Linked DNA regions of Acidisarcina polymorpha. Each later gene encodes a partner of the first gene's protein in a complex. Links are inferred from orthologs where the notes say so. Each region holds a gene or a part of one and is shown in the gene's direction. Other genes may lie near its edges.

What was found. The genes of interacting proteins can lie anywhere in the genome.
Region 2: the proteins of secY (region 1) and secA are in contact, whole or in part, in a crystal structure (PDB 3DIN), measured with the Thermotoga maritima proteins. The link is inferred for Acidisarcina polymorpha from one-to-one orthologs. Residues at the interface, in WP_004081795.1 of Thermotoga maritima: Glu108, Gly109, Glu110, Glu111, Ala236, Glu237, Arg238, Arg239, Ile240, Thr241, Ile242, Gln243, Tyr244, Ala245, Arg246, Arg247, Val248, Thr249, Gly250, Arg251, Arg252, Val253, Tyr254, Gly256, Ala257, Ser258, Thr259, Tyr260, Leu261, Pro262; in WP_004082002.1 of Thermotoga maritima: Glu261, Ala262, Arg263, Lys300, Ala301, Arg302, Thr303, Ile304, Ile305, Leu323, Tyr324, Asp325, Pro326, Val329, Ser330, Tyr333, Ile336, Lys340, Phe345, Val349, Glu363, Phe364, Tyr374, Ser375, Gly376, Gly377, Glu393, Ile395, Thr482, Ser483.

Annotation. Positions count from the first base shown.
Region 1 is NZ_CP030840.1:5,271,467-5,277,316, forward strand. The notes cover bases 2,950-5,760. They hold secY (preprotein translocase subunit SecY), read left to right. Parts: upstream 2,950-3,561; coding sequence 3,562-4,959; downstream 4,960-5,760. Other genes in these bases: rplO (50S ribosomal protein L15), read left to right, coding at 3,043-3,510; ACPOL_RS22425 (adenylate kinase), read left to right, coding at 4,960-5,679; map (type I methionyl aminopeptidase), read left to right, coding at 5,683-5,760. Outside these bases: rplE (50S ribosomal protein L5), read left to right, coding at 1-273; ACPOL_RS22385 (type Z 30S ribosomal protein S14), read left to right, coding at 347-532; rpsH (30S ribosomal protein S8), read left to right, coding at 649-1,047; rplF (50S ribosomal protein L6), read left to right, coding at 1,191-1,730; rplR (50S ribosomal protein L18), read left to right, coding at 1,813-2,169; rpsE (30S ribosomal protein S5), read left to right, coding at 2,219-2,728; rpmD (50S ribosomal protein L30), read left to right, coding at 2,731-2,925; more of map, read left to right, coding at 5,761-5,850. UniProt on the Escherichia coli protein: The central subunit of the protein translocation channel SecYEG. Consists of two halves formed by TMs 1-5 and 6-10.
Region 2 is NZ_CP030840.1:71,149-76,884, forward strand. The notes cover bases 1,375-4,993. They hold secA (preprotein translocase subunit SecA), read left to right. Parts: upstream 1,375-1,754; coding sequence 1,755-4,793; downstream 4,794-4,993. Other genes in these bases: ACPOL_RS00370 (hypothetical protein), read left to right, coding at 1,375-1,496; ACPOL_RS00380 (DUF4062 domain-containing protein), read right to left, coding at 4,849-4,993. Also shown: ACPOL_RS00360 (MBL fold metallo-hydrolase), read left to right, coding at 1-91; ACPOL_RS00365 (bifunctional riboflavin kinase/FAD synthetase), read left to right, coding at 95-1,087; more of ACPOL_RS00370, read left to right, coding at 1,122-1,374; more of ACPOL_RS00380, read right to left, coding at 4,994-5,691. UniProt on the Escherichia coli protein: Required for protein export, interacts with the SecYEG preprotein conducting channel.

The DNA of each region.
Region 1 (5,850 bases):
CGCGGAGACACGATGTACGAGTTTCTCGATCGCCTGGTTTCTGTGGCTCTGCCCCGCGTCAGAGATTTCAAGGGCGTCTCGACCAAGAGCTTCGATGGCCGAGGAAACTACACGATCGGCGTGCGGGACCAGCTGATCTTCGCCGAGATCGATTACTCCAAGGTGGATAAATTGAAGGGGATGAATATCACGATTGTGACCTCCGCCCCCGATGATAACTCGGCACGCGCCCTGCTACGGCAATTCGGCATTCCCTTTAGGGCGGCTGCGTAGCCAAAGCGTTTTACCGGGGCTACGTCGTATTTTGAACTAGGCGGAAACGCTGCAACTTTAGTTAAGAGGAAGCATGTCAACTACAGCGAAGAGGGTGAAGGACGCTCGTAAACCCAAGTTTTCATCGCGCCAGCATAACCGCTGCAAGCTTTGCGGCCGGCCGCGCGCATATATGCGCAAATTTGGATTGTGCCGCCTGTGCTTCCGGCAGCTGGCCTTGCGCGGCGATATTCCAGGCGTGACCAAGTCGTCCTGGTAGTGGTATCAGCGGTCCTGTATTAGGCGCCGCGGTTTGCACCATAGCGGTGCCAAAGACATTCCTGCTGGTTCTCCGTGCAAGCGAGCGCGGAGCGAACGAGGGATGAAGGAGAGACGATGAGTTTGACCGATCCAGTAGCAGATTTTCTGACCCGCATTCGCAACTCGATACGCGCCCGTCACCAGAAGCTCGATGTTCCCGCCTCGAAGCTCAAGACGGAGATAGCTCGCATCCTTAAAGAGGAGGGCTATATCGCCAACTACAAAGCAGCCGAGGAAGACGGACGGGCAGTACTTCGGGTCTATCTGAAGTATGGCGCGAACAACGAAGCAGCAATCCGCGATCTTGCCCGGGTCTCGCGTCCCGGATGCCGCGTCTATGTGGGCCGGGATGAGATTAAGCGTGTCCAAGGTGGTCTCGGAATCAGCATCATGACCACCCCGCGTGGCGTGATGACCGGCAGGCAGGCAAGGCGCGAGCGCGTAGGCGGCGAGATCCTCTGCGAAGTCTGGTGAGGACTAGCCGTCCAGGCGCACCGGCCTTCGGCGCAGTTGTTACTTAGTTTGGGATTGACGTGGCGGATAGCCACGGGCTGCAGTGGAACGAAGAGGTTGAAGCAAACGACCTCCGGGACTCGCAAGCCATGAAGGATTGAACTATGTCGCGTATAGGAAAGAAGCCGATTCCGTTGCCTGCCGGTGTCAAGTACGCCGTGCACGGAAACCTGATTGTGGTAGAAGGGCCGAAGGGCAAGGTCGAACAGCCTATTCCGATGGGCATCAAGCTCGAGACGAAAGATGGTTTCGTTTTGGCATCTCGGGATAACGATTCGCAGGCGGCCATTCACGGTCTGACCCGGGCTCTGGTATCGAACGCCATCGAAGGCGTGACCAAAGGCTGGTCGAAGGACCTCGACATCGTTGGGATTGGCTATCGTGTCGAGTTAAAGGGTAAGAACACCGTCGTCTTTACGCTCGGCTACTCGCATCCGATTGAGTTTGTTTTGCCGACCGGCATTACCGCCGTCATCGATCCGAAGCAGACCCGCATCACGGTAAGCGGCATAGATCGGCAGAAGGTCGGCCAGGTCGCGGCTGACATGCGTTCGCTGCGCAAGCCCGATCCTTACAAGAATAAGGGCGTGCGCTATGCCGACGAAAAGCTGAAGAAGAAGGTTGGCAAGACCGGTGCGAAGTAAGTAAGCGCCTGAGTCTAGGATTACCAGGCTAGACCGAACGGTGCCGTAGGGCGGCTCCGCTTTTAGGAAGGAAGACAAGAGAATGATTCCGCAGAGAAAAAGAAATGCGATCCGGCAGCGTGTGCACGACCGCATCCGGGCAAAGTTGGAGGGGACGACAGAACGTCCCCGACTGAACGTCTATCGGTCATTGAACCATATCTATGTGCAGGTCATCGATGACTCTCAGGGTGTAACCCTGGTTTCGGCATCGACGGTGCAGGCCAAGATCAAGACCGGCGGCAATGTCGCGGCTGCCAAGGAAGTCGGCAAGCTGGTCGCTGAGCGGGCGCAGGAGAAGGGCATTAAGAAGGTCGTCTTTGATCGGGGCGGCTACTTATATCATGGTCGAATCAAGGCGCTGGCCGATGCGGCCCGAGAGTCGGGATTAGAGTTTTAGTTATCGGGTTCGGCGCGGCGGGTGCCGGCCAGAAGGAATCAGGAAGCGAATGGCAATGCTTAAGAAAAAATTGGATGCCGGGCAATATAACCTGAAGGACCAGGTTGTCGCCATCAATCGTGTGACCAAGGTGGTCAAGGGCGGCAAAAATATGTCGTTCGCCGCGCTGGTCGTGATCGGCGATCCGTCGGCAGGGGTCGTCGGCTATGGATCCGGCAAGGCGAAGGAGGTCCCGCAGGCGATCCGCAAGGGTATCGAATCGGCGAAGAAGAACCTCCATCATGTCAACCTGACCGAGTCGACCATTCCCCACCAGGTGCTCGGACGCTATGGTTCAGGACAAGTGCTGTTGAAGCCGGCTCCCGATGGTACCGGTGTGATCGCGGGCGGCGCGGTCCGCGCCGTGATGACCTCGGCAGGCGTACAAAACGTACTTACCAAGAGCCTGGGGAGCGCCAATCCGCATAACGTGATCAAGGCGACCTTTGATGCCCTGATTCAGCTGCGCAATAAAGCCGATGTGGCGGCGATGCGCGGCAAGACAGTTGAGGAGCTATAGTCATGGCAGAGACGCCAGCAAAGGCAATGCTGAAGATCCAATATTTCCGTTCGATGATCTGCACTCCGGTTAAACACAAGAGTGTCGTCAAGGGGCTCGGATTTACCAGGCTGAACCAGATCGTCGAGCGCGAAGATACCCCCTCGGTGCGCGGTATGGTTAAAAGGATCCCGCACCTTGTCCGGATAGTAGAATAGGACTATCTGTAAGCAGTCAGTAAGTGAGCTAGCCAGCAAGTTCGCGGCAGAAGAGTGCCGCCAAAATCAAGCGAGTCGGTTGGATGAAAAGCCAGCCGGCGTTGAGCGAGGAATACAATGCCGACAAATCTGTCGAATTTAAGAGCGCCGAAGAAGGCGAACAGTAATAAGAAACGCGTGGGCCGCGGTATGGGTTCGGGCATGGGCAAGACCTCTTCACGCGGACATAAGGGACAGCGTTCGCGTTCCGGTTCGCGTATGATGCGGGGCTTTGAAGGCGGCCAGATGCCGCTTCACCGCCGTCTGCCTAAGCGTGGATTCACCAATATCTTCCGCACCGAATATACGGTTCTGAACCTTGACCGCATCGCCGAACTCGGCGAGCCCGAATTGACTGTCGAGAAGCTGGTTCAACATGGACTGCTGAAAAAGCGCAGTGAGCTGATCAAAGTCTTGGCGACCGGCGAATTGACTGCCGCCATTACCGTCTACGCGCACAAGTTTTCGAAGGCCGCGCAAGAGAAGATCGAGAAAGCCGGCGGTAAAGCCGTACTGATCGGTGAGATCGAAGTCTCGCCTGCTTAGTGGCCAAAGAGGTCCGGGGAAGTTCAAGATCGTAGCTGGAAGTGCCGATTTATGTTTGAGAAAATCGCAAATATCTTTAAGATCCCCGACCTCCGCAAACGGGTGTTATTCACCCTCGGGTTGCTGGCGGTTTACCGGCTAGGCAGCTTCATTTCAACTCCAGGGGTGAACCCGCAGGTGCTGGCGCAGTTCTTCAACCAGCAGGGCGGCAGCGCACTCGGGCTGGTGGACATGTTCAGCGGCGGCAACTTGCGCCGCCTGACCGTTTTTGCCCTCGGCATTATGCCGTACATCACCGCGTCGATCATCTTCCAGTTGCTGACGGTCGTCTATGAACCCCTGGCCAAGTTGCAGAAGGAAGGTGAGCTCGGGCGCCGCAAAATCACGCAGTGGACGCGTTATACCACCGTCATCCTGGCGATCTTCCAGTCCTTCGCCATTGCCGTTGCCCTGAACCGCGGTTCGGGCGGAGTTCCATTTGTCATCAATCCAGGCGCCGGTTTTATTTTGATGACAGTGCTGACTCTCACCACCGGCACGGCATTCATTATGTGGCTAGGCGAGCAGATCACCGACCGGGGCATCGGCAACGGCATGAGCCTGCTGATCTTTGCTGGCATTGTGGTCGGTCTACCGCGCGGGATTGCGGATCTGGTCGAGAAAGCGCGTACTCAGGCATTCGGACCATTCACCGTGCCCGCCTTGATCTTGCTGGTCGCTGCGATGGTGGCGATCGTGGCCTTCATTGTCTTTGTCGAGCGTAGCGAGCGCCGCATCCCGGTGCAGTACGCCAAGCGCATCGTAGGCCGCCGGTTGATGGGTGGCCAGTCGACCCACCTGCCGCTGAAGGTCAACTCTGGCGGCGTGATGCCAGTCATCTTCGCCGCCTCCGTTCTCTCCGCGCCCCTGCTCTTTGCGAACGTTGGCTTTGTTCGCAACAGCGGCTTTCTCACGAGGGTATTCGATGCGCTGCATCCGGGCGAGCCCTGGTATGAGCTGATCTACATCGGCGCAATCATTTTCTTTGCCTATTTCTATATTTCGATTGTCTTTCGCCCCGACGACATTGCTGACAACATGCGGAAGTACGGGGGATTCATTCCGGGCATCCGTCCCGGGAAGCGCACCTCCGACTTCATCAACGACGTGTTGACCCGCATCACCCTCGTCGGCGCAATTTACCTCATCATCATCTCCCTTGTCCCCCAGATCCTGATCAGCGGAATTCACCTGAATGATCTGTGGTTGATCGGGCCGTTCTTTGAGCGATTGCCAACCTGGGTCACGCACGGGCTCAACCTGAACTTCTATTTTGGAGGTACATCTCTGCTTATCGTGGTAGGCGTAGCCATGGATACAGCAAACCAGGTCGAGTCGCAATTGATCATGCGGCACTACGAAGGCTTTTCTCCGAAAAGTGGGCGGATACGCGGAAGGCGGGCGTGGTAGGTGGATACGCAGCTCACCGAAAGTGCGGTTGCGACCGCGTCCGGGACACCCTTTGTTCCCGGCCCCATCCTGCTGGTTGGACCTCCTGGAGTCGGTAAAGGGACCCAGGCCAAGGTCATCATGAGCGCCTGGCATGTTCCGCAGATCTCAACCGGCGACCTGCTCCGCGGCAACGTAAGCGCTGGAACGGAACTCGGTCTGCTGGCGAAGCAGGTCATGGGTCGAGGCGAGTTGGTCTCAGACGATCTGGTGAACCGGATGGTCGCCGTTCGTCTCCGCGAGCCTGACTGCGTTCAAGGTTTTGTCCTCGACGGTTTCCCCCGCACCATCGGGCAGGCCGCGTGGCTGGATACCTTTCTCGAGCGCGAGTGCCATACGCTGCCGGTGGTTGCCATTCAGTTGAAAGTCGATTACACTCATTTAGTGCGTCGAGTTACCGGTCGGCGCAATTGTCCAACCTGCGGAAGTATCTACAACGTCTACTTGCAGCCGCCGAAGACTGACGAGCTTTGCGATTTGGACGGCACTCCGCTGCAGCGGCGCTCAGACGACACCGAAGAAGTTTTCGCGGAGCGTCTTCGTAGTTACGAGGCGCAGACTGAACCGGTCGTTGCCCATTACCGCGCAATGAACCGGCTTGCTGATTTGGATGGAGATCAACCGGTAGATGCCGTGACTGCCGGAGTCCTAGCCGCAGTGAAGCGGTTAAGGGGCCGATAGAGCATGGCGATCATGATTAAAACGCTGCAGGAGATCGAGAAGATGCGCCGCAGCGGCGCGGTGGTTCGTGAGGTTCTGGATACGGTGCGCGGCGCGGTCAGGGCCGGTGCTACCACCCTGGATCTGGAAAAGGCAGCTGAGGCAAAGATTAAGGAACTGGGCGCGGTCGCT
Region 2 (5,736 bases), 5.2 Mb from region 1 along the record:
GCACGAAATCCTCCACGCCGAGATCGACGCTAAATTGCCTCCGCACATACGTCTCGCCTATGACGGCCTTATCATCCCCGTTGAGCTCTGAATCATGGATATCTTTCGCGCTCTCCCCGAGATTCCGTCCAGCTTCGGCCCGACAGTGGTCAGCATCGGCAACTTCGACGGAGTTCACTGCGCCCACCAATGGCTGCTTGCGGAGATTAGCCGCCGCGCACACGAGCTATCCGCAAAATCCGTGGCCGTCACTTTCGATCCTCATCCGTCCCGTTTACTTCGGCCGATCGGCGCTCCCAAGCTGATCACGCCAATGACGGAACGTCTGGAATTGCTTCGTGCCTCTGGGATCGACGCGACCCTGGTGCTCCCTTTCAATGATGAGCTTTGCAAGATGTCCGGTCCGGATTTTGTCGCTGCCGTCCTCCGTGACGCTCTCCACGCCGCCGAAGTTCATGAGGGCGATAACTTCCGCTTCGGCTATCGCGCCCAGTCTCAGGCCGCCGACTTGATAGCGCTCGGCCACGATCAAGGCTTCCGCGTGCAGATCTTCTCCCCCCGCTACATTCGCGGCATTCAGGTCAGTAGCAGCAGGGTACGCGAAGCGATCCAGAGCGGGAACATGACGCTCGCCCGCGCCCTCCTCGGACGTCCCTTTAGCATCCATTCCACGCCGGCCTCAGGCCGCGCCATCGGCCGCCGCCTGACCGTTCCGACCATCAACCTTGCGCCCTATGACGAACTTCTTCCCGCCGACGGCGTCTACGTGACCCGGATGAAGATCGGCGAAGAGGAGTTCGATGCGGTCACCAACGCCGGCACTCGGCCCACCTTCGGCGAAGATTCCTATGCGGTTGAGAGCTATCTCTTGAACTTTCACCCAGTCAACCTGCTCCCGGAAACTCCTCTCGAGCTGACTTTTATCCATCGCCTCCGCGAAGAGCGCAAATTTCCTTCTCCGGAAGCCCTCAAACACCAGATCATGCAGGATGTCGCCAAAGCTCAACGTTATTTGCATCTGGCGGACCTGCTCCAAAACAGCACTCCACCTTCCCGTACCGGCTTCCGAGCCCGAATTTCTTCTTGAAGTCCTCTATACTCGGTCAAAAGGGAAACACAACATGCACGACGTCATTGTTGTTGGAGTACCGCTGATCACGATCCTGGGTGGAATCTTCTTCAATAATCAGGCTTTAGTCCGTGTGGAGACGCGCCTGGACGGCCGATTGGACCGTCTCGAGAACAACTTCAAGGACGTTCGCGAAGAAATTAAGGTCGTAGGTAACGAAATTCAGGATGTACGCAGTGAACTTGGGGACGTGCGCAGTGAAATGAGGGATGTGCGTAACGAAATCAGGGACGTGCGCACCGAAATTAAGGATGTGCGCGGCGACCTCGCCAACCTCCGCAGTGAAATGCATCGCGAATTCGAGCAGTTCTATCGGACCCTCGGACAGCATGATGCCCGCCTCGATAACATCGAGAAGCAGAGTTAGAGCAGAAGTATTGTTGTTGGAATGTGAAGAACCGACCTCGGCGGCCCCTTTTCCTTCAGAAAAGGCCCCCCCAAAGCTGATTTGCAGTGCCTAACGCCATCTGTGCTTCTCATGAAATAATCGCATTTCCCGCCGCGTTCGCCACATCCCATCGCACTTCCCTCCCAGACTCGAATAAACTAAGAGAAGGTTGCGTCTCGCCGGCCTTCGCGCCGCAGGCAAACTCCCAGCCGAAACACGGCCCAAGGAAGTATCACAGTGATCGGAAATGTACTGACGAAAGTCTTCGGCACCAATAATGATCGGGTGGTCAAGCGACTGCTGCCTATGGTCGAGACCATCCGCGCTCTCGAGCCGGAGTTGCAAAGGCTCTCTGATGAAGAGCTTCGCGCCAAGACTCAGGAGTTCAAGAACCGCATCCGGGCGAAAGTTGAAGGGCTGACCGATGAGGAAGATATTGTCGCCGGGGAGAAGGCCGCGCTTGACGAGCTCCTGCCGGAGGCCTTCGCAGTAGTTCGCGAGGCTGGACGACGCATCCTCAACATGCGTCACTTCGACGTGCAATTGATCGGCGGCATGGTGCTTCACCAGGGCAAGATCGCCGAAATGCGGACCGGTGAAGGCAAGACCCTGGTCGCCACGCTCTCCTGCTATTTGAACGCTCTGGCCGGACACGGCGTTCACGTCGTGACGGTCAATGACTACCTGGCAAAGCGCGACGCCGAGTGGATGGGCAAGATCTACGAGTTCCTAGGCCTCACCGTCGGTGTCATCGTCCACGACCTGGACGACAGCCAGCGCCGCGCCGCTTATGCTTCCGACATCACCTACGGGACCAACAACGAGTTCGGCTTCGACTACCTTCGCGACAACATGAAGTTCGATATCTCTGACTGCGTACAGCGCGGCCATTACTACGCGATCGTCGACGAAGTCGACTCCATCCTTATTGACGAGGCCCGCACTCCGCTCATTATCAGCGGTCCCACCGATCAAACCACTGACAACTACGTGCGGGTGAACAAAATCATTCCCGAGCTGGAACTCGGCGAAGAGATCGAGCAGGGCGAAACCAAGATATTGACCGGCGACTACGTTGTCGATGAAAAACACCGCTCCATTACGGTCAGCGATGAGGGCTGGGAGAAAGTGGAGCGGCTGCTCGGCATCGGCAACATCGCCGACGTCGAGAACTGGAGCCTCAAGCATCATGTCGAGACAGCGATTAAGGCCCACTCGCTCTACCGGCGTGACGTCCAATACGTTGTCAAAGACGGCGAAGTCATCATCGTCGACGAATTCACCGGGCGTTTGATGGCCGGTCGCCGCTGGTCCGATGGCCTCCATCAGGCAGTCGAGGCGAAGGAGGGGGTCTCCATCCGTAAGGAAGACCAGACGCTCGCCACCATTACCTTTCAAAACTATTTCAGGCTGTATAAAAAGCTGGCTGGCATGACCGGCACCGCCGAAACGGAGGCCACCGAGTTCGACAAGATCTACAAGCTCGATATCGTCGTCATTCCGACCAACAAGCCGATGCGCCGTCTCGAAAACCCCGACGTCGTCTTCCGGACAGCCAAGGAAAAGTACTTCGCGGTCGCCGATGAGATCGAGAAATTACACGAAGCCAAGCAGCCGGTGCTCGTCGGGACGACTTCGATTGAAAAATCCGAGCTGCTCTCAAGCATCCTGCAGCGCAAAGGGGTGAAGCACGTCGTGCTCAATGCAAAGTTCCACGAGCGGGAAGCAGAAATCGTCGCCCAGGCGGGACAGCACGGGAAGGTCACCATCGCCACCAATATGGCCGGCCGAGGTACCGATATTCTGCTCGGCGGCAACGCTGAATTTGTCGCTAAACGCGACCTGGTCAAGAAAGGACTTGCCCGCGCCATCAGCGTTGCTGAAGGAGCAATCAACCCGACCGCGGCAAGCGGCATGTTCCGCTTCTACTACGAGGGCCAGGAGTTTGAAACCACCCAAGAGAATTGGGATAAAACTTACGCCATCCACGCCGCTGCTTCTGCCAAAGATCACGACGCTGTGATTGAAGCCGGCGGCTTGCACATCCTCGGCACCGAACGACACGAGAGCCGCCGGATAGATAACCAGCTTCGCGGCCGTGCCGGCCGGCAAGGCGATCCCGGCTCGTCTCGTTTCTATCTCTCGCTCGAAGACGACCTAATGCGCATCTTCGCCAAGGAGTGGGTCTCAACCCTGCTCCAACGGCTTGGGATGGAAGAAGGCGTACCCATCGAGTCGAAGATGATCTCCAGCCGCATTGAGGCCGCGCAAAAGGCAGTCGAGGCCCAGAACTTCGAGTCTCGCAAGCACCTTCTTGAGTATGACGACGTTATGAACAAGCAGCGCGAAGCGGTTTATGGTCTGCGCAACTCGCTGCTTAAAGGGCTCGATCAGAAGGAACTCATCGTCGAAGATTACGTTGCGAACCTGCTCAGCATTATGCTCGACGAGTTCGCTCCGGAGAAACTTCATCCCGATCAGTGGAACCTCAACGGCATCAAGGAGCGGCTCGCTACGCAGTTTGGCCTCAATCTCGAAGCCGAAGAGATCGACATCGCCCAGATGAATCGCCATGAACTCGGCGAGACGCTCTTCGAGAAACTGAAGGAACACTATGCCGCCAAGGAACAGATCATTGGTGAGCCGGCGATGCGCTATCACGAACGTATGATCATGCTGAGCGTCCTCGATGGTCTGTGGAAAGACCATCTGTTGTCGATGGACCACCTGAAGGAAGGCATCGGACTTCGCGGCTACGCCCAGCAGGATCCGCTCGTCGCCTACAAGCGCGAGTCGTTCGATATGTTCGAATCGATGATGAACCGCTTCCAGGAAGACACTGTACGCTTCCTCTTCCTGATGCAGATCATCGGACCCGACGGCCAGCCGGTGCAGATTGGCAACCGTCCCCGCCCGGTCATCAACGTACCCGCGCCGGCTGCGAGTTCTGCTTCCCGTCCGGCGCTCGAGCCGCAGGGCGGTGCAGTCGCTGTGGCCGAGAGACCGGTAGGCGCACAGCCAGTCCAGCCAGCCCGGTCGGCTGTTTCCTCTCCAGTGCCGATCCCCACTCGCCAGCCGTCGACCACCATTGACCAGATCGAGGCCGAGTTCCAACGCAAAAAGAAGCGCGAACTCGACCAGGCAAGAATGGCCGGAACCAACGGCAACGGCTCCGAAGTAGCCCAGCGCCGGACCGGGGAAAAGGTCGGGAGGAACGATCTCTGCCCTTGCGGATCGGGAAAGAAATACAAGAAGTGCCATGGGGCGGAAGCGTAGAAAGACGGACCTTAGAGCTAAGACAGGGATTTTAACTTCTCAACCTCTAGCCGATTCAGAAAACCGCGTCCTGCTCCGTTAGCGAGTAACGTTGCGGGTGGCCTATGGCGACTGTCGTGATTAGCCCCAGAATACACAATTCAGGGCAATTTCGTTGCTGCTCACCGGTCGATGCCGTCATTCCATTAAGGCCTAGCTGCAAACGAGAGCGCTCTAGAAAGTCCAGGAGTCCCTTAGCAGCTAAGAGTTTCCGCATTTCATCAAAACTGATATTCCCGGAGCCCTCTGCCGCCCACTTCTTCAACTCGGCACGTAAATCTGCATTCTCTTTACTCAAACGCGCAATCTCATCCGCCAGCGCTCCTACATTTACGTTTTCTGGGCGCACCCAGCCCACCAGATCCTCTCGTCGAGCGAAGTCAGAGAGCTTTTCTGCGATCGCGATCTTGATGTCCTTGGTGTCTTCCCAGAACTTCACGACTCGCGTCAGAACATCAGCGCGAAATTGCTTTAGTTGTTGCGGGTTTTCCGTCTCGATGACACTCCTACCATTCGCCTTCACGCGTCCTTCTATCGCGGCTTCATTTACGACGCAGGCGAAAAGTGGCTTTCCTGACTCAAGTGCGTATTCATATTCGAGCTGCGTGTAGCTCTTTTCGGTCTTAGGTTCGACGCTCCCGTAACGGCCACCGAGAATCAATAAGTAGACATCCGACTCATCAATCCACTGCCTGATAACGTCCATTTGAGACTCATCGCCCGCAGCGAAAAGCTCCATTCCAGCCGGAATGTGCCCAGCCGACAGAATAGCCTCGACGGCCGCCTGCCGCTCTTCCTTCAAGTCACTGAACGTGGAGGAAACAAATACCTGAAGTCTTCTCTTAAGAAAATCGACCATTCCTCAGCAAATCCCTCCGGTCCTTTTTCGAGGCTTCTGTTGTTG